3 regions of the Exiguobacterium sp. TDN 0502 genome follow, and region 2 is predicted to be linked to each of the others. Evidence: riboswitches for the same ligand, from Rfam matches in the RefSeq annotation. Region 2 holds a riboswitch; each other region holds the start of a gene.

Region 1 (6,545 bases), on a different contig from region 2:
TTGACGAGCCAATGTATAGAGCATCCGCGTCGATGCATACATCCCCGAGTTTCCGGCAGATAGAACCGACGTCAAGATGACGGCGTTCATGAGTGCTGCTGAGAAGGCAAGACCCGCTTTTTCAAAGACGAGCGTAAACGGACTAACCGCGACGTCCGTAATGTCATTTGAAACGAGATTCGGACTCGTATAAGGAATGAGCATACCGATGACGAAAATCGCAAAGACGTAGAAGAGTAAAATACGCCAAAAGACTTGTCGAACGGCCTTTGGCACATTCTTTTTCGGATCTTCCGACTCACCCGCTGCAATTCCGACGAGTTCCGTACCTTGGAAGCTGAATCCGGCAACGAGGATGATACCGATGACGGTAGGAATCCCGCCGACGAATGGTGCGTCACCCAGTGCGAAGTTTTTGAATCCGACTGGCGGCTCCGATGTGAAGACACCGAAAATCATCGCGACACCAACGACTAGGAAAACGATGACCGTAACGACCTTGATCATCGCAAACCAATACTCGGCTTCCCCGAATCCTTTGACGGAGAAGTAGTTCAAGCCGATCATCAGTACTAGGAATAAAGCACTGAAATAAAATCCTGGAACGTCCGGGAACCAGTACGTCATGACGATTTGTGCTGCAACGAGTTCAACCGCAATCGTGACTGCCCAGTTGTACCAGTAGTTCCAGCCTAAGGCAAAGCCGAATGATGGATCGACGAATTTCGTTCCGTAAGTCGAGAAGGAACCGGCGACCGGCATATACGCTGCCATTTCTCCAAGACTCGTCATCAGGAAATAGACCATCAGACCGACGATGGCATAGGACAGGAGTGCACCGCCCGGGCCTGCCGCTGCCACGGAAGCACCGGACGCGATGAAGAGTCCTGTTCCGATAGCTCCACCAATGGCGATCATCGACATGTGACGGGCTTGCAGCCCCCGTTTTAATCCTTCGGCCGTCGAATCCGTTGTTTGTTTGACATCTAAATTGTTCATTTCGTTCGCTTCTCTCTGTATGAATTTTTGTGAGAGGACACTTTTTGAATGAAAAAACAAAAAGCGCCCTCATCTTCCAGATGGAAGATGAGAACGCAGCATAATAAAATGGATGCGCCTCATTCTACCGTCGTGAAAGATAGCTCTCCACAAGTGAGTGATACCCGACTTGTGACAGTATTAGACCTATTTGATCTAATCCCAATCGATCATCTTCAAAGCGATGACTGATTTCGGCAACTCTCCCTTTCTGATTACCTCATTTGCCGCTTGACGACATCCGTAACCGTACTCTTGAGAACTGCAACCTCCATCCCACTGGTTGAGTGAGAACTGATTTAATTTTGTATTACTACGACATAGTACACAAGCCGCCACGAAATTGTCAATTCCCTTTTTCGAATCTCGAGGAGTCGATGGTAAAAATCCGATAGGTTTAGTACACTAAATGGTAGAAGTCCACTGAGAGAAAGGATGCTGCTTGCATGCCACAGGAACGTGATTTGCTAACTTACCGACTCGAGGAACAGATGCGTGTCATTCTTCGCACCCTTCGACGTGAACTGAATCGTTTGTTTGAAGGAACAGCGACCCGCAGTGAATTTTTCATTTTACGGAGTCTGTCGGAAAACGGTCCCCAACGTCCGACCCTTCTCGCCGAACAGTTTGAACTGGCGACCAGTCAGGTGACTGCCTTGACGGATAAGTTATATAAACAAGGATACGTGACACGGACTCGTTCAACGGAAGACCGCCGATCCATCGTCCTTGCCTTGACAGATGACGGGGAACGCGCATTTCGAGAGCTCGAAATCGTCCGCAAAAACTATCTCCATGACCGGTTTGGTACATTGACGGAAGAAGAACTCGAGACGATGGTACAGGTTTTTGATAAAATCTTACTGACGATGGACGAAGATACTGGTTCGTCCTCTTCATAAAAAACGGTAGATTTCCTACCGTTTTTTATTTTTTCTAAACATTTATCCCTGTCTAACCGTTATCTAGATGAGTATACTGGAAGTATATATATGGAAATCTGTTAGCTGGGGGAGTTGGGAGGATTTGTTGTCCATTATGAATCAATTCATTATTAATTTTTGTTTGCTCTTTACAACGATTACTCTCTTGTTCTTACCGTTTCGAAATCAACCACGTATTTCGATACACTCCAAATGGAGCACCCGGATTATTCTCGGAGCCGTCTCTGGTCTGATTGCCGTGTTACTGATGTTCAACGGTATTCAAATTGATGTCGCCCGTGTTGACCTACGCATCATTCCCGTCGCGATCGCCATGCTGTTCGGTGGTTTCCCTAGTGCCATCGTGGCAGGTGTCATGATAATCGGTACCCGTTACGTGTTGACGCCGGTTGATCAAATGGAGGGATTCTATTTATCCACACTGATTATTTCCATTTTCATCGTGACGATTGGGATGCTACGCCGGTTCGTTCACGTTTCGATGCGATCTTTTCAGTTGATGGTGCTGATCGGCATCCTTTACTCATTACCTGCTATTTATGTGTTGACACATAGCTGGTCGACATTCATTAAAATTTCGGTTGCTTATGTCTTCTTTCATCTGTTAGCAGGCTTCGTTGCCTTTCGTCTGTTGACGGAATTACGCCGTCACTTCGAAAACATTCAGTACCAACAAAAACTCGCGATGACCGATGCCTTGACGGGGCTGGCTAACCGCCGTCGTCTCGATGACTCGCTCTCCCTGGTCAATTCCGCCGACCAAGGGTACTCCCTCGTATTGATTGATATCGATTTCTTCAAGCATGTCAACGATACATATGGTCACGACGCGGGAGATGACGTGTTACGCCAACTCGGCATGACCCTCGCCTCCTTGACGCGCCCTGACGATCTCGTCGGACGCTATGGCGGAGAAGAGTTTTTAATCATCTTACCGAACACTTCTGCTAAAGAAGCACAGAAGATAGCAGAGCTTGCCCGCATGACGGTCGCCCGGAACCTGTTCCCGACAGCGGATATACCTGATTTACAGATTACGATTTCACTCGGAATCGCGCATTCCAGCGGCTCGCATACATCTCTTGAAGCGTTACAGCAGGCGGATAAAGCGTTGTATTATTCAAAAGAGAGCGGGCGGAACCGCAGTACGATCTATACGAAAGAACTCGCGTTCCAACACGCCTGAACATGAGACACTTCCAATGTGGAGTGTCTTTTTTTACGCACTCATTGCGACTCTTTCGGAAATCCGATGCTCTCTACGGTTCCAAAGACGATCATCCGGCTTAACTGATCCGCCATATAAGTCGCCGGATAAGGGCGTCCGTTACGTAACCAGGAAATCAACAGCCCTAACTGCCCACCGATGACGTAGTTCAACAGTAAATCCCGATCGACGAAGGTCGCATCCCGTGAAATCTGTGATTGAAAGACCAGGCGGTAGTTTTCCTTTAACGTATCGAGAAAACGGGAGATGAATGTTTTGATCGGTCCTTGTACGAGCATCGTTTGGTAAAACAGCTCATTCTCTTCGATATGGATGAACAGACGAGCAAAATAACGGCTTACCTGCTCGACGGTTGGAAACACCGTTGCTGTTCCCGTAATTCGAATCGCCTGCCCCAGCGCAGCCATTTGCTCCTCGACGATTTGATCGAGTAAATCATACTTATCCGTATAGTGCGCATAAAAGGTCGACCGGTTCACCCCTGCCCCATCCGTCAACATTTTTACAGTGATACTTGAAAAGCTGTGTGCCTTTAACAATCGGAATAATTCTAGTGTAATACGGTCACGTGAACGTTTTGGTCGTGGATCTCGGCTTTGATTCATTTGCATTTTCCTCCTTTTTCAGTCCATGAATCCGTTATCATCTACTTTTCCGACATTTTGTCGGAAATTGTCGGTTGTTTGTTATCTAACTATCCATATAATTAACTATATTAATTACTCCTCCCCCAGAGGAGTACTTTTTTTGAATCGATTGTACACAAGAAAGGAATGTAAACACACCCATGAGTATGAAAAAACTATTGATCATCAACATCGTCACACTCATCGTATTGATCGGTGGTGGTGTCGTCGGATACTACTATTACGATCAAGCGACAAGCTACGTTAAGACAGACAACGCGAAGATTGACGGAAAAATGATAACGGTTGCGAGTCCGAGCGCCGGGAAACTGACAGATTGGTCAGCAAAAACAGGCGAATCGCTCGACAGCGGCGCAACACTTGGTCACATCATGACAGCACAAGCGGGTCAAAAACCAACAGATCTTTCTGTTTCCATGCCTGCAAAAGCAACGATCGTTCAGTCGATGGCGACAAAGAACGGCTTTGTCGGTGCCGGTACACCACTTGCTTATGCATTTGATTTAAATAACCTTTGGGTCACAGCAAATATCGAAGAAACGGAAATCGACGAAATCAAAGTCGGACAAGCCGTCGACGTCTACGTCGACAGCTATCCTGATACGACACTTTCCGGTGAAGTCGAGCAAATCGGGATGACAACAGCTTCAACGTTCTCGATGATGCCTTCTTCAAACGGAAATGCGAACTACACGAAAGTCGCACAAGTCATTCCAGTTAAAGTATCACTTTCGCAAGAAAAATCACTCGACATTCGACCTGGTATGAATGTGACCGTCCGCATTCATAAGGATTAAGGAGGGACGTTCATGTCTACGACCTTCTTGTTCGGATATAGTGCGTTCACGATTCTAATCATTATCGGCGTCAACTGGATCGCCCGCCGGAATCGTCAATCCGACATCGCACTGGCTACGGATGGACCGACACTTGAGGAATCTCTCGAGACGGAACCGACGATGACCGTGACACCAGCAGTCGCAGCACCGCCAAAACAAGTTTCAACCGAAAATGTCAGCATTCCAAAAGTATTGACGGTCTTATTGATCGGCATGTTCATCGCGATTTTGAACCAGACATTGATTAATGTCGCGTTACCGGTGCTGATCAATGACTTTAACGTGTCGACGTCTACGGCTCAGTGGCTGACGACCGGATTCATGCTCGTCAACGGAATCTTGATTCCGATCAGTGCCTTTTTGATGCGCAGTTATACGTTCCGCCAACTGTTCCTCGCCTCGATGACGCTCTTTTTCTTCGGATCGATCATCTGTTCGATGGCGATGAACTTCCCCGTCATGATGATCGGGCGTGTCGTTCAAGCAGCGGGGGCCGGTATCTTGATGCCGCTTGGATCAAATGTCTTCATGACATTGTTTCCACCGCATAAACGTGGTGCCGCAATGGGCATGCTCGGGATCGCGATGATTCTCGCTCCGGCAGTCGGACCAACGATCACAGGATATGTCATCCAAAACTATGATTGGCACGTCATGTTTTATGCGATGTCATTCTTTGGATTAGTAACACTGTTGCTCGGTGCCGCTTGGTTCCGGCTGACACAGCCACTATCGAAACCTGCTTTTGATGCACTTGGTGTGTTATTCAGTACGATCGGGTTCGGGAGTCTCCTTTACGGATTTAGTGAAGCCGGGAATGACGGTTGGGATAGCCCAATCGTCATCGGCTCGATTGTCATCGGTTTAATCGGAATCGCTGCTTTTGCGATGCGTGAGCTGTCGATGGAAGATCCGATGCTGAATATTCGCGTCTTAAAGGTTCCGGAGTTTTCGTTCACCCTCTTCATCAACGTCATCGTCACGATGGCCTTGTTCGGTGGGATGTTACTTTTACCCATTTACCTTCAAAGTATTCGTGGGTTCTCGCCGGTCGATTCCGGTCTTCTACTATTACCTGGATCACTGATCATGGGAATCACCGGACCGATTGCCGGTCGTTTATTTGACCGCTTCGGCATTCGTCCGCTCGCCATCTTCGGTTTGACGTTGATGACGTACGGAACATGGGAATTGACACAATTGAACATGGATACGTCGTATTACTCGATCATGGGCATCTATATGCTTCGGTCATTCGGCATGGCGTTCATCATGATGCCGATCATGACTGCCGGTATGAACGCTTTACCGATGAAGATGATTCCTCATGGAAATGCGACACAAAACACGCTCCGTCAAGTCGCCGGATCGATCGGAACGGCGATTCTCGTCACCGTCATGACACGTCAAACGACGGCTCACTTAGCGGACGACGCGAATCAGTTCACGGTACTTGATCCGACGCTTTCACAACACTTAAACGACCTCGGACAGCAGCTCGGCAGTTCACAAGCTGCATCGATGAGCTGGTTTACGACGCTGACGAAACAAGCGACGATTCAAGGAATCACCGATGCCTTTTGGATTGCGACAATCTTATCTGCCTTGGCATTGATTTTATCCTTCTTCTTACATGGTAAAAAAGAACCGAATCTTGATTGATTCAGGATCGACCAGTTGATACCACATCAACTGGTCTTTTCTTATACTTTACGAAAAGTTCTTCTTTGCACTTCAGCCTTAAAATCGATACACTAGGAACAATGAGTTTCATATTTAAAGGAGATGCTTTATGGTTGCCTTTCTGCAATTCTATGCGTTCATCTTTGCTTGTTGTTTTGCTTGGCAA
Region 2 (6,545 bases):
ACCTTTCATGAATTCGTTAACTATTTTTGAACAGGCGATCCGTGACCTCCCCGACGATCGTACCTTGCGGCGGGACGAATTATGGACACCTGACTTTTTATTACAACAAGAAAAACAATTAGCCATTTATTATTCTCCGATTGGCGAGTATGTAAACACAGAAGCAAAGGTCGTCATCATCGGGATCACACCCGGCTTTGATCAGATGCGGATTGCGTTCGAGGAAGCGACTGATGCACTTCATCATGGCGCTTCTGTGGAGGAAACGGCACGGCTCGTCAAGTATACGGCAAGTTTTGCCGGAACGATGCGCCGTAATCTCGTCCAAATGCTTGATGCACTCGGTCTTGCACCTTTACTTGAAATCGATACAAGCGCTAGCTTGTTCCACGAACATCAAGATTTATTACATCCAACCTCACTATTGAAGCACCCTGTCTTTTATCGCGAAAAAAATTATTCCGGTCATCAACCAAAAATCGGTCGCAGTCCTTTGTTAAAACATTATGCCGAGGAACATTTTGTGGCAGAAATCAATCAGTTGCATCATCCTGTATTACTTATTCCACTCGGGCGTGTCGTCGAAGCACAGGTACGGAGTTTGATCCATGACGGAAGAATCGAGCCACACCATCAGCTGCTTTCCGGTTTTCCGCATCCATCCGGGGCAAACGGTCATCGCAAAAAACAGTTCGAAGAAAATCAAGCGTATCTGACAAAACAGCTGATTCAATATTTCGCTCAATAGAAGCATTTTCCGTTAAGTTTTCAGAAAATATGGTTGAACCCATTCCGACAGACATGATAAAGTGGGCATAAGAACAGAATATGACTATTCTATCGATGAGGTAGAGGCGCGATTTCAATCAGTACTTGGTCCGAGGATGACAACGAAGACGACTACAGGAAAGGTGACATCGCCGAAATGACAGTATGTGTCGAGCATGCCGTTGTTGGTCGATTCGGGAAACACCCGATCGATTGCCATACATATTTCTTGTATGGAGCGCTCCAATTCGGCTAAGAAAGACGCATCCAGCGAGGGTGTCGGCTTTGTTGCCGGTGCCCTTGCTTTTTTGTATGCCGCGGGGTCTCATCTTTAAGTTATCTATTTTAAAGAGGAGGATATTTTTCATGGTTAACTATTCAGATTCCATCATTGCTCTCGTCCCTGCCTTATTGGCTATCGTACTGGCCATCTTTACGCGAAAGGTCGTTCTTTCGTTAGGTGTCGGCATTCTCGTCGGCGCTCTGCTACTCCATCGTTTTAATCCGATCGATACGGTGACGTATCTCGGTAAGAACATCTTCAGTCTGTTTTGGGCGGATGGCGCCTTGAACGAGTGGAACGTCCTGTTACTCGTATTCTTACTCTTGCTTGGTATCTTGTCTACGCTGATTCAAACATCAGGTGGTGCCCGTGCCTTCGGTGAATGGGCTGCTACACACGTCAAGACAGCACGCGGTGCACGATTAGTTGCCTTTGGTCTTGGTATCTTGATTTTCATTGATGACTATTTCAACAGTCTGGCTGTCGGGAATGTCAGTCGTCCATTAACGGATCGTCGTGGCGTATCGCGTGCGAAACTAGCCTACCTGATTGATTCGACCGCTGCGCCGGTCTGTGTCATTAGTCCGCTCTCCAGTTGGGGAGCATTCATCATCTCCATCATCGCTGGTATCCTAACGACACATTCGATTACGGATTACTCTGCCTTCAGCGCTTTCATGATGATCGTACCGTTAAACTTCTATGCCATCTTCGCTCTTCTGTTAACACTTTACATCGCTTATTCCGGTATCTCTGTCGGACCGATGAGACAACATGAACTGCGTGCCGCTAAAGGCGAACTCTTCGATGCTTCGAAAGGAACACCGATGGGGATGGCAAAAGAGGTGACTGAACATACGAACGGAAAAGTCCGTGATCTTGTCGTTCCGATCATCGTCCTCGTCATCGCTACGATTAGTGCGTTACTCGGCACCGGTGCCCAAGCCCTTGCTGCCGACAACCGCCCGTTTACTTTGATCGGTGCCTTTGAAGCGACGGACGTCACCCGTTCCCTCGTCGCTGGTGTCGTCATTAGTTTGATCGTTGCCTTCCTGATGCTGATCGGTCGTAAGATTCCAGGACGTGATTACCGCGCAAGTATCGTTGCGGGTCTTCGTTCGATGTGGCCGGCTGTCGTGATTCTTTTGTTCGCATGGACGATCATCGCTGTCATCGGTGACATGAAAACCGGCGACTACCTAGCGAGCTTCGTCAGCAACTCAATCTCTGCTTCCTACTTGCCGTTCTTGCTGTTCTTGATTGCCGGTGTGATGGCATTTTCGACAGGAACAAGTTGGGGTACATTCGGCATCATGTTGCCGATCGGTGCAGATCTCGTCATGGCCGTTGATGCGTCACTATTGCTTCCGACACTTGCTGCTGTTCTTGCCGGCTCCGTCTTCGGTGACCACTGTTCACCAATCTCGGATACAACGATTTTAAGTTCAACAGGAGCTGGGTCCCATCATATCGATCATGTTACGACACAACTTCCGTATGCGCTGGTCGGTGCCGTCACGGCTGCTGTCGGCTATTTAGTCGTCGGCGTAACGGAATCATCGCTCTTCGGATTCATCGGTGCCCTCGTGACATTCATCTTGTTCGTCGTCGTCTTGAACGTCCTCTCGAAAAAAGGTGAGACGGCTTCTGATTTACAAACGGATTAATGTAAAATGGTACGAGAAAAAGCATTGGATGCGCGCATCCAATGCTTTTTTTGATCCTACTCGTTTTCACACCATCAATAGACACACATCATTTGCGAATGCTACCGGGTCCTCAAGCGGGAGTCCTTCAACAAGCAAGGCTTGCTGATACATCAACTTTGTATAGCGTTCGAATTTCGAACGATCGTTTTGATACGCTGCTTCAAGAGACTCAAATACGCTGTGCGACGGGTTCAACTCGAGAATCTTGACCGCTTCTACCCCTTCGTTGTTCGGCATCGCCTTTAAGATTTTCTCCATCTCGATCGAAACGGCGCCGTCCGTCGCAAAGCAGACCGGATGGGATTTCAGTCGTGTCGATGCTTTGACTTCCTTGACCTGTCCACTTAACACTTCCTGCATCGCTTGGAACATCTCAGCTTGCGCATCCGTCGTCTCTGCTGCTTCTGCTTCGATTCCTAAATCACTGCTCGTCACCGACTTGAACGTCTTCTCGCCATACGTCACGAGCATCTGAATCGCGAACTCGTCAATCTCTTCCGTGAAGTACAAGATGTCGTATCCTTTATCACGAACGAGTTCGGATTGCGGTAATTTATCCAAACGATTCGTACTCTCACCAGCAGCATAGTAGATATGCGCCTGATCTTCCGGCATCGCTGCGACGTATTCCGAAAGTGTGATCAACTTCTTCTCCTTCGCTGAGTAGAAGAGGATCAGGTCCTGTACCTGTTCTTTATGCATGCCGTAATCATTGTACATACCGAACTTCAGCTGACGTCCGAACGCTTGATAGAACGTTTCGTACTTCGCGCGATCTTCGCGTAGGAGTGCTTCAAGTTGTGTCTTAATCTTACTTTGAATGTTTTTTGCGATCAGCTTCAGTTGACGATCGTGCTGCAGTAACTCACGCGAGATGTTGAGCGATAAGTCTTCCGAGTCAACCATGCCTTTGACGAAACTGAAGTGATCCGGCAACAAGTCGCTGCATTTTTCCATGATCAGGACACCGTTGGCATAAAGCTCGAGTCCTTTTTCAAATTCCTTCGAATAATAATCGTACGGTGCCTGCTCCGGAATGAATAGAATCGATTGATAACGAACCGCGCCGTCGACACTGATATGAATGTGTTTCGCCGGTGTGTCGAAACCATATCGCTTCTCTTGATAGAAGTTCGTATAATCCTCGTCCGTCAATTCCCGTTTGTTCTTCCGCCAGATCGGCACCATGCTGTTGATCGTCTTGACGACCTCGACCTCTTTCGTCTCGTCACTACCTTCGACCGGTTGGCGTTCGATTTCCTTCATCTCGATCGGATAACGGATGAAATCGGAGTATTTCTTGATGATGCTACGCAAGCGGTACGTCTCAAGGTACTCGTCATACGATTCTTCGTCCTCGTTCGCTTTGATGTGGAGGGTGATCTCTGTTCCGACCGTTTCTTTGTCGACTTCCTCGATCGTATAGCCTTCGACACCACGTGACTCCCATTTATAGGCGACCTTACTACCAAAAGGTTTCGTGACGACAGTGACGACGTCAGCAACCATGAACGCGGAATAGAATCCGACACCGAACTGACCGATGATATCATGACCGTCTTGCGCTTCATTCTCAGCCTTGAAGGCAAGCGAGCCACTCTTTGCAATCGTTCCTAGATTTTCTTCGAGCTCTTCCTTCGTCATTCCGATTCCCGTATCACGAATGACGAGCTGGCGTGCTTCTGTATTCGGTTCAATCGTAATTTTGTAGTGTTCCTTCTCGAACGAAATCGTCTCGTCCGTCAACGCTTTATAATACATCTTATCCATGGCGTCACTGGCATTCGAGATCAATTCGCGTAGAAAAATCTCCTTATGCGTATAGATGGAATGAATCATCATCTCAAGCAACCGTTTTGATTCCGCCTTAAATTGTTTCGTTTCCATGCTACTTCAGCCTCCCTTTTTTAGCACTCAATCATATAGAGTGCTAATTCATCTCCTATTATTAGGGAGTTCGAAATATCTGTCAATCTCCTTTTTGGGCGTACCTTATGACTTCTTCACGGACGATCGCTCCGATTCGGTATAGATGCTCTGCTGCCCCATATGTGCCATGACTGACGCCATTTTCATCCTTTCGATTACCAAGACCGATGAACTGCTCACTTGGTTTGAAGTGGAGTCCGACGACGGGAAGCTGAAACTGTGATGAAAAGCCGATTTGAAAACTTGCGTCCGGATAATCCGGCGCTTGATAAGTCGTCCAGTCAATGTCTGGTTCAAGCTTCGCAAATCGTTCCGTATGTTCCTTGCCGAGCAGGATGATTCCCTTTAACGAAAACAGCTCGAGAAGACGCAATAAAAACGTTTGTCCAAACGAACTGTCTTCTAACACTCCCCGTTCTTTAATCGCTCCCATATAGTGCTGCGTCGGAAACGGGAAAAAATCCAGATGAATGACCGGATCAGACGTGTCCTCGTAAAGCGACGCACCAAATCCGTTCAAAAACCCTTCGAGTTTACCTCCCCCCGGTCGACCGAACCAGGTCCGGTACACATTCGGTTGTTTGAAGTAGTGATTGAAGCGCCGGATGGAATCCGTCAATATCTCTTCCTGTAGGTAATCATCCCATGTCATGGACTGCGGACGTATGAAAAGCGGGCCGTGTTCGTCAAACCGTAACGCGCCCGTCCGGTCCAAAAACTGAGATCGGGATGGATTCGTCGCGACTGTCACCCAGCTACTACGTGTCGCGTCACCAAACCAAAGAACCGGTGTCGTTCGGTCAATCAGTTGATCAGCAAACGCTCCTTTTTCAAGCATCATTTGATACTGGGCGGCTTCTCGTAATAATTTTTTTGCAAGTTGCCATTGGTCGGATGTCAGCGTTCTCATCTCCTTCTGTACAGCGGTTATGCTGTTGTAGATGTACCCCCTCTTCTCGATCACTAGACGCATCGATGGGTTTAAGCACGATTTCTCAGGGAATGTTTCATAAGGTGAACGATAACTTTGGGAGGGATTCAGCAATGGGTAGACTTGATCAAAAAGTAGCTGTCATTACCGGTTCAGCAACAGGGATCGGACAAGCGACCGCACTTGTATTCGCAGAACAGGGAGCAACGGTCGTCTGTGCCGATGTCTCACTTGAAAAAGCACAACAAACGGTGGAACAGATTACACAACACGGTGGAAAAGCGGAAGCCGTCCATGTCGATGTCTCAGACGTCGAGAGTGTTGAACAACTCGCGAAGCACATCCAAGAGACATACGGTACGGTAGACGTCCTCTTCAATAATGCCGGAATCGATGAACAAGGCGGAAAAGTCCATGAATACCCAATTGACCTCTTCGATCGAATCATCGCTGTCGATTTGCGTGGTACGTTCCTCGTCAGTAAATTCTTGATTCCACTCATGCTCGATCATGGCGGTTCAATCATCAACACGTCATCGATGTCAGGGCGAGCAGCTGACTTGAACCGGTCTGGTTATAACGCGGCGAAGGGCGGGATCGCGAACTTCACACGTGCAATGGCAATCGATTATGCGCGTCATGGCATTCGTGTCAATTCGTTATCACCGGGAACGATCGAGACACCACTCATCGATACACTCGTCGGTGAAAAGGAAAAAGAGCAGGGCAAACAGTTCCGCGATGCGAACGCTTGGATCACCCCACTCGGTCGACTCGGCAAACCACGCGAGATGGCAACGGTCGCCCTCTTCCTCGCGTCTGATGACAGCTCGTATGTCACAGGTGAGGACATCACGGCAGACGGTGGCATCATGGCGTACACATGGCCGGGCGAAATGCTGATCGACTCGAAATGGAAAGATGA
Region 3 (6,545 bases), on a different contig from region 2:
CGAATACCTCGGGATCGCTTCGACCGTCATGATGCATCTCTCGCGTTTTTGTGAAGAAATCATCATTTGGGCGTCACAGGAATTCGGCTTCATCGAGTTGTCCGATGCCTTCTCGACAGGGTCGAGCATGATGCCACAGAAGAAAAATCCGGATTTCGCTGAATTGATTCGCGGGAAAACGGGTCGTGTCTACGGCAACCTGATGGGCTTCCTGACGACGATGAAGGCATTACCACTCGCTTACAATAAAGACATGCAAGAGGATAAGGAAGGGGTCTTTGATACAGCAGATACCGTCCTTCAGTCCGTCCAAATCTTCACCGGAATGATTGAATCCGCGACGTTTAAGACCGAAGCGCTCAAGAAGGCGACAATGCAAGACTTCTCGAATGCAACGGAACTCGCCGACTACCTCGTAACGAAAGGCATACCATTCCGGGAAGCGCACGAAATCGTCGGGAAGGCTGTCCTTTACTGTGTACAGAAGGGCTGTTTCCTGAAAGATTTGAACCTCGAGACGTATCAAACCTTCCATCCGGATATCACGGAAGAAGTCTATCCGCTCCTCGATCCGGTTCAAGCAGTAGCCCGCCGGACAAGTTACGGCGGTACAGGGTTTGCTGCCGTTTCGGAGCAACTCGAACTCGCAAAACAGCATCTTGCGAATTGACGGATTTTGAAAAAAATCAGTCAAATGACTGGATTTAACAAAAGATGTCTGCTATAACTGTAACTAACAACCGACAGATAGAGGCGCGGACGACATGAGTAGCATCATTCTTGAAGGCAAGCATGCCGAATGATGTGAAAGGGGAAGTCCGCCGAAGTGAACGAGAAGATGCTTCTTCTTATTTGCTGGTACAACGGTTAAGATCCGTTGTACTGCCGAAACCGATGTTTCGGAGCGCTATCTTACGTAAAAGAACGAACGACTTTGTCTTCGTTTGTCCGATCGTGATAACGACGGGCCGTAGGAACGCTCCTACCGGCCCGTCGTTTTTTTCTGTATCGGGACAAAGGAGATAGGATTGTGACAACTGTACTTAAATTTGGTGGAAGCTCGGTTGCGACTGTCGAACAGATTCAGTCTATTGCGAATTATTTGAAGAGTCGCGCAGCCGAAGGTGAAAAACTCGTCGTCGTCGTTTCGGCGATGGGCAAGATGACGGATTCTTTGATCGCACAGGCGCAAGCCATCACGGACCGCCCTGAGCGACGGGAACTCGATCGACTGCTTGCCATCGGAGAAGAACAGACGATTTCATTACTCAGCATCGCCCTCAACTCGCTCGGCGTCAAAGCGTTATCGCAAACGGGCGCACAAGCGGGAATCAGTACGATGGGATTGCATACGAAAAGTAAGATCAAACAGATTGATGGAGATCTGTTACGGCAAAAACTCGAAACGTACGATGTCGTCATCGTCGCCGGTTTCCAAGGGGTTAATGAACTCGGGGACGTCACGACACTCGGACGGGGCGGATCGGATACGACAGCAGTTGCCTTAGCTGCAGTCCTTGATAAACGCTGTGAAATCTATACCGATGTCGACGGTGTCTACACGGCTGATCCACGAATCCATGCCGCTGCTCAACCAATTCCGCACATTTCATATGATGAGATGATGGAGATGAGCGCCCTCGGGTCGAAGGTCATGGAAATGCGGAGTGTCGAGCTCGGGAAAAAATACGGCGTACACATCTTCGTCGGGAAAACACTTGAATCGAAAAGGGGAACATGGATCATGGAAGCGACGGAAACAATGGAACAAAAAGCGGTCACGAGTGTCAGCGTGACGAAGAACGTCTTGACGGTGTCGATCAAGCACGTACCACAAACGAACGCGGCAGTAGCCGATATCTTCGAACTGTTATCGAACCGCCACGTCAACATCGACATGATCAGTCAAACGACGTTCGACAGCGACATCTTCTTATCGTTCTCATGTCCACTCGATGAGGAAGAGTTCCTCGATGAAGCCTTAAAAGACATCATGGATCGCTTCACGACAGCGAAGGTCGATCGCCATAATCAACACGCGAAATTGTCTGTCGTCGGAATCGGAATGCGCGATGCGACAGGTGTTGCTTCGAAATTGTTCGCAATCTTCCGAGCAGAGAACATCCCGTTCTATCAAGTCACGACGTCAGAAATCAGCATCTCATACACGATTGCACAAGACGATATTGAACGGACGGTTGCAGCGATTGCAAACGCGTTCGAGTTATAAGGAGGAAAACAGGATGTATCACGTAGCCGTCATCGGAGCAACCGGCGCCGTCGGTCAAAAAATGTTACAAGTACTCGCAGAACTGGACTTCCCGGTCAGCCGCTTGTCCGCTTACGCTTCTGCTCGTTCAGCAGGCAACACGGTGCAGTTCAAAGGAGAAGATATTACGATCCAAGCGCTGACGCCAAACATCACGGAAGACGGAATCGATGTCGCGTTGTTCGCAGCAGGCGGAACGATCAGTGAGCAATATGCCCCGTTACTAGCTGAAAACGGAACACTCGTCGTCGATAATTCAAGTGCCTTCCGGATGCAGGAGACGATTCCACTCGTCGTGCCAGAAGTCAATCCGCAAGCGATTCAAGCAACGAACCGCTTGATCGCAAATCCGAACTGTTCGACGATTCAATCCGTCGTCGCGTTAGCACCGCTCCAGTCACTGGGATTCGAACGGATCAACTATACGACGTATCAGGCCGTATCCGGTTCTGGTCAAAAAGGAATCGAGGATCTGGCACGCGGGGCACGCGGAGAAGAGCCCGTCAATTATCCACATCCGATTCACGATAACATCTTGCCGCATATCGATGTGTTCCTTGAGAACGGCTATACGAAAGAAGAGCAGAAGATGATTGATGAAACACGGAAAATCTTCAATCTTCCAGCATTACCAGTCAGTGCGACGTGCGTCCGGGTGCCGGTCACGAATTCTCACTCGGTTGCAATCAACGTCACGTTTACACAACCGACGACGGTTACAGCAATCCGTGAAGCACTGGAAGGCGCACCGGGCGTCGTCCTCATCGATGATGTCGCGAATACACGTTATCCGATGCCGCTCGACGCAAGCGGGACGGACGACGTCTACGTCGGTCGGATTCGACAAGATGATAGTCTCGCGAACACATTCCATCTCTGGTGTGTAGCCGACAACATCCGAAAAGGTGCCGCGTCAAACGCCGTACAAGTCGCACGCCAAGCCATCGAACAGTCGATTCATTCATAACAAAGGAGGAGTTCTTCATGTTCAAAGGAGCAGGTACAGCGCTCGTCACACCATTTAATGAAGCAGGCGAGTTGGATCTACACGTATTCGAACGCTTGATCGAGCAACAACTCGCAGCGGGGATTCAGGCACTTGTCGTCGGAGGGACGACAGGAGAAGGTTCGACCTTAACGAATGCGGAATTCGAACAACTCCTGACGACTGCCGTTCAAGTCACAGCAGGACGAGTACCCGTCATTGCCGGAACGGGTTCGAACAACACGGCAGTAACAATCGAGAAGACGTTACTCGCAGAACGCCTTGGTGCGGATGCAGCGATGCTCGTCACACCGTACTACAATAAAACATCACAAGCCGGTCTCGTCGCGCACTTCACGGCGGTCGCTGATGCAACCGAATTACCGATCATGCTGTACAACGTTCCGTCGCGGACAGGCGTTGCAATCGCAGTCGAAACCGCAGTGACGTTAGCACGTCATCCACGCATCCAAGCGTTTAAGGAAGCGAGTGGAGACGTCAGCTTCATGGGCGAACTGATGGCAGCGATTCCGGAAGACTTCGCGGTCTTCTGTGGAAATGACGATCAAATCCTGCCTTATATGGCATGGGGCGCACAAGGTGTCATCTCGGTCCTCTCGAATCCGTACCCGGCAGAGACACAAGCACTGGCTGAATCCTTACTGGCACAAGATCTCGTGACGGCGCGCCGGATTCAGGCAGACTTGTTACCGGTCATCGGTGCCTTGTTCAGCGACGTCAATCCGATTCCAGTCAAAGCATCGCTTGAAGAACTCGGCTTTGCAGTCGGTGCGCCGCGCTTGCCGCTCGTCCGTCAATCGGAAGCCGGTCACGCGCACTTACTCGAAACGATGCGGGCTTACAAAGGAGTGGTTCGATGAAACTCGCGTTACACGGTTATGGGGCGACAGGACAATACGTCGTCGAACTCGCACCACAAAGTGTCGTGGCAATCGTTGACCGGACGAAGTCGTCGGATACGATTGCATCATACGCAGAACTAACGGAGATGGCAGAGGAAGTCGATGCAATCATCGACTTCTCACATCCGAGTTTGTTACCGGATCTGCTCGCATATGGGCTGGCGACCAAAACACCACTCGTCATCGCGACGACTGGTTTTTCGGAGGCAGAACTGGCATCGATCAAGGACGCCGCAAAAGAAATTCCGATCTTCCAGTCGTACAACATGTCGTACGGCATCGCGATGGTGCAGCAACTGCTGAAGACACTCGTACCACTAGCAGGAGCGTATGACATCGAATTGCTCGAGAAACATCACAACCAAAAAGTCGATGCGCCAAGCGGAACGGCGGAGTTGTTATTGCAAACGATTCAGACGGCACGTGACGTCACACCGGTGTATGACCGGTCTCAAACGCGGCAGAAGCGAGAGACGAACGAGATCGGGATGCACGCGATGCGCGGTGGAACAATCTTCGGAGAACACGAAGTCTTATTCGCCGGTGTCGACGAATTGATTGAAATCAAACATACGGCATTATCGAAAAAAGTATTTGCTTCTGGTGCGATCAAAGCAGCTGAGGCACTCATTCAAAAAACAGCGGGACTCTATACATTAGAGACGCTCTACACACAGGAGGATTCACATGTTACTCACTGATGCTTACGAAATTGCTAAATTCATTAAAGATGCTAAAAAACAAACACCGGTTAAACTCTACGTGAATGGTGACTTGGCGGGCTTGACGATCGAAGGCGCAACAGCGTTCGGATCAGATGAATCAAAGATTTTCTTCGCGGATGCAGGACTTGCGGCTACTTTCTTAGAAAAGTATTCAGATCGCATCACGGATGTTCACGTGGAGTATGACCGTCGCAACAGTGCGGTACCAATGCTTGATACACGTCACTTGAATGCGCGCATCGAGCCAGGTTCATGGATTCGTGATCATGTCGTCATCGGTGATAACGCAGTCGTCATGATGGGTGCGATCATCAATATCGGTGCATCAATCGGAGATGGTACAATGATTGATATGAACGCTGTCGTCGGTGCACGTGGGACGATCGGGAAAAACGTTCATGTTGGCGCAGGTGCCGTGGTCGCGGGTGTCCTCGAACCACCTTCAAAAACACCTGTCATCATTGAAGACGGTGTCTTGATTGGTGCAAATGCAGTCATCCTTGAAGGCGTCAAAGTCGGTAAAGATGCCGTCGTCGCTGCTGGTAGTGTCGTCACAGAAGACGTACCTGCTGGAAGTGTCGTTGCTGGAACACCTGCACGTGTCATCAAACAGAAAGATGCGAAAACAGAAGAGAAGACGCAATTGGTGGATGATTTACGTTCACTCTGATTGACGTCGAAGAGGAGGAAAACACATGGCAGTGGATACACAGTATGGAGAAGCAATTTGGTTAGATGGAGTCTTTCATGATCCGAAAGATGCGAATACAAGCGTCATGTCACATGCGATTCACTATGGTAGTGGATTCTTTGAAGGAATTCGTGCTTACGCGACACCGGACGGACCGGCGATTTTCCAATTGAAGGAACATATCGAACGTCTCTTCCGCAGTTGTGCGTATTACCACGTCACGATTCCGTATACGGTTGAGGAACTCGTCCAAGCGACGATTGATCTCGTTGCGAAAAACGGATTCGAATCTTGTTATATCCGTCCATTCGTGTTCCTCGGTACGCCATGGCAAGCATTGATGGCGAAAGATACGACGGTTCACGTCGGGATCTCTTGCTGGGAACTTGGGGAATACTTCGATAAAGGCGCTGGCATCCGTGCCAAAGTCGCATCATACCGCCGCGTCTCATCAACAATGATGCCGATGCAGGCGAAAGCGGCTGCGAACTATATGAACTCACAACTCTTAAAAGGTGAAGCAATCCGTGATGGTTTTGATGAAGCCATCGCACTCGACATGAACGGAAACGTCAGTGAAGCGAGTGTCGCGAACCTCTTCCTTCTTAAAAACGGAACGATTCATACCCCGTCGCTCGATTGTTCAGTACTCGACGGGATCACACGCCAAGTCATCATCCGTTTGGCACAAGATCAAGGCTATCCTGTCGTCGAACGTCACATCGGACGCGATGAGTTGTATGTCGCAGATGAGATCTTCTTAACAGGAACAGCTGCTGAAATCACGAGTGTCGGTGAAATCGATCATATCTCAATCAACGGCGGAACACGGAACGTCGCAGATGAGTTGCTCGACCTTTACCGTCAAGCCGTCACAGGTCAATTGCCGCAATATGCGGATTGGTTGACGCATGTGACACCAGCTGTCGCGGAATGACGACACGTACACTCG

What was found. A riboswitch is a leader RNA that binds a small molecule or an ion and turns the genes downstream of it on or off. The one in region 2 is predicted to bind lysine.
Region 1: linked by a shared signal. The riboswitch ahead of ACRPK8_RS09310 (amino acid permease) and the one ahead of ACRPK8_RS13015 (Na+/H+ antiporter NhaC family protein) in region 2 are both predicted to bind lysine.
Region 3: linked by a shared signal. The riboswitch ahead of ACRPK8_RS14010 (aspartate kinase) and the one ahead of ACRPK8_RS13015 (Na+/H+ antiporter NhaC family protein) in region 2 are both predicted to bind lysine.

The regions. Positions count from the first base shown of each region.
Region 1 is NZ_JBOZGJ010000007.1:98,061-104,605, forward strand. It holds gene ACRPK8_RS09310 (amino acid permease) at 1-999, opposite strand, end outside; lysine riboswitch at 1,132-1,320, opposite strand; gene ACRPK8_RS09315 (MarR family winged helix-turn-helix transcriptional regulator) at 1,485-1,940, shown strand; gene ACRPK8_RS09320 (diguanylate cyclase) at 2,104-3,168, shown strand; gene ACRPK8_RS09325 (TetR/AcrR family transcriptional regulator) at 3,210-3,815, opposite strand; gene ACRPK8_RS09330 (HlyD family secretion protein) at 3,998-4,654, shown strand; gene ACRPK8_RS09335 (DHA2 family efflux MFS transporter permease subunit) at 4,667-6,358, shown strand; gene ACRPK8_RS09340 (hypothetical protein) at 6,489-6,545, shown strand, end outside.
Region 2 is NZ_JBOZGJ010000013.1:76,104-82,648, reverse strand. It holds gene ACRPK8_RS13020 (uracil-DNA glycosylase family protein) at 8-748, shown strand; lysine riboswitch at 842-1,020, shown strand; gene ACRPK8_RS13015 (Na+/H+ antiporter NhaC family protein) at 1,135-2,718, shown strand; gene htpG (molecular chaperone HtpG) at 2,785-4,647, opposite strand; gene ACRPK8_RS13005 (hypothetical protein) at 4,730-5,662, opposite strand; gene ACRPK8_RS13000 (SDR family oxidoreductase) at 5,734-6,545, shown strand, end outside.
Region 3 is NZ_JBOZGJ010000016.1:44,827-51,371, forward strand. It holds gene argH (argininosuccinate lyase) at 1-670, shown strand, start outside; lysine riboswitch at 741-918, shown strand; gene ACRPK8_RS14010 (aspartate kinase) at 1,031-2,230, shown strand; gene ACRPK8_RS14015 (aspartate-semialdehyde dehydrogenase) at 2,244-3,236, shown strand; gene dapA (4-hydroxy-tetrahydrodipicolinate synthase) at 3,254-4,135, shown strand; gene dapB (4-hydroxy-tetrahydrodipicolinate reductase) at 4,132-4,878, shown strand; gene dapD (2,3,4,5-tetrahydropyridine-2,6-dicarboxylate N-acetyltransferase) at 4,865-5,572, shown strand; gene ACRPK8_RS14035 (branched-chain amino acid transaminase) at 5,598-6,530, shown strand; gene alr (alanine racemase) at 6,527-6,545, shown strand, end outside.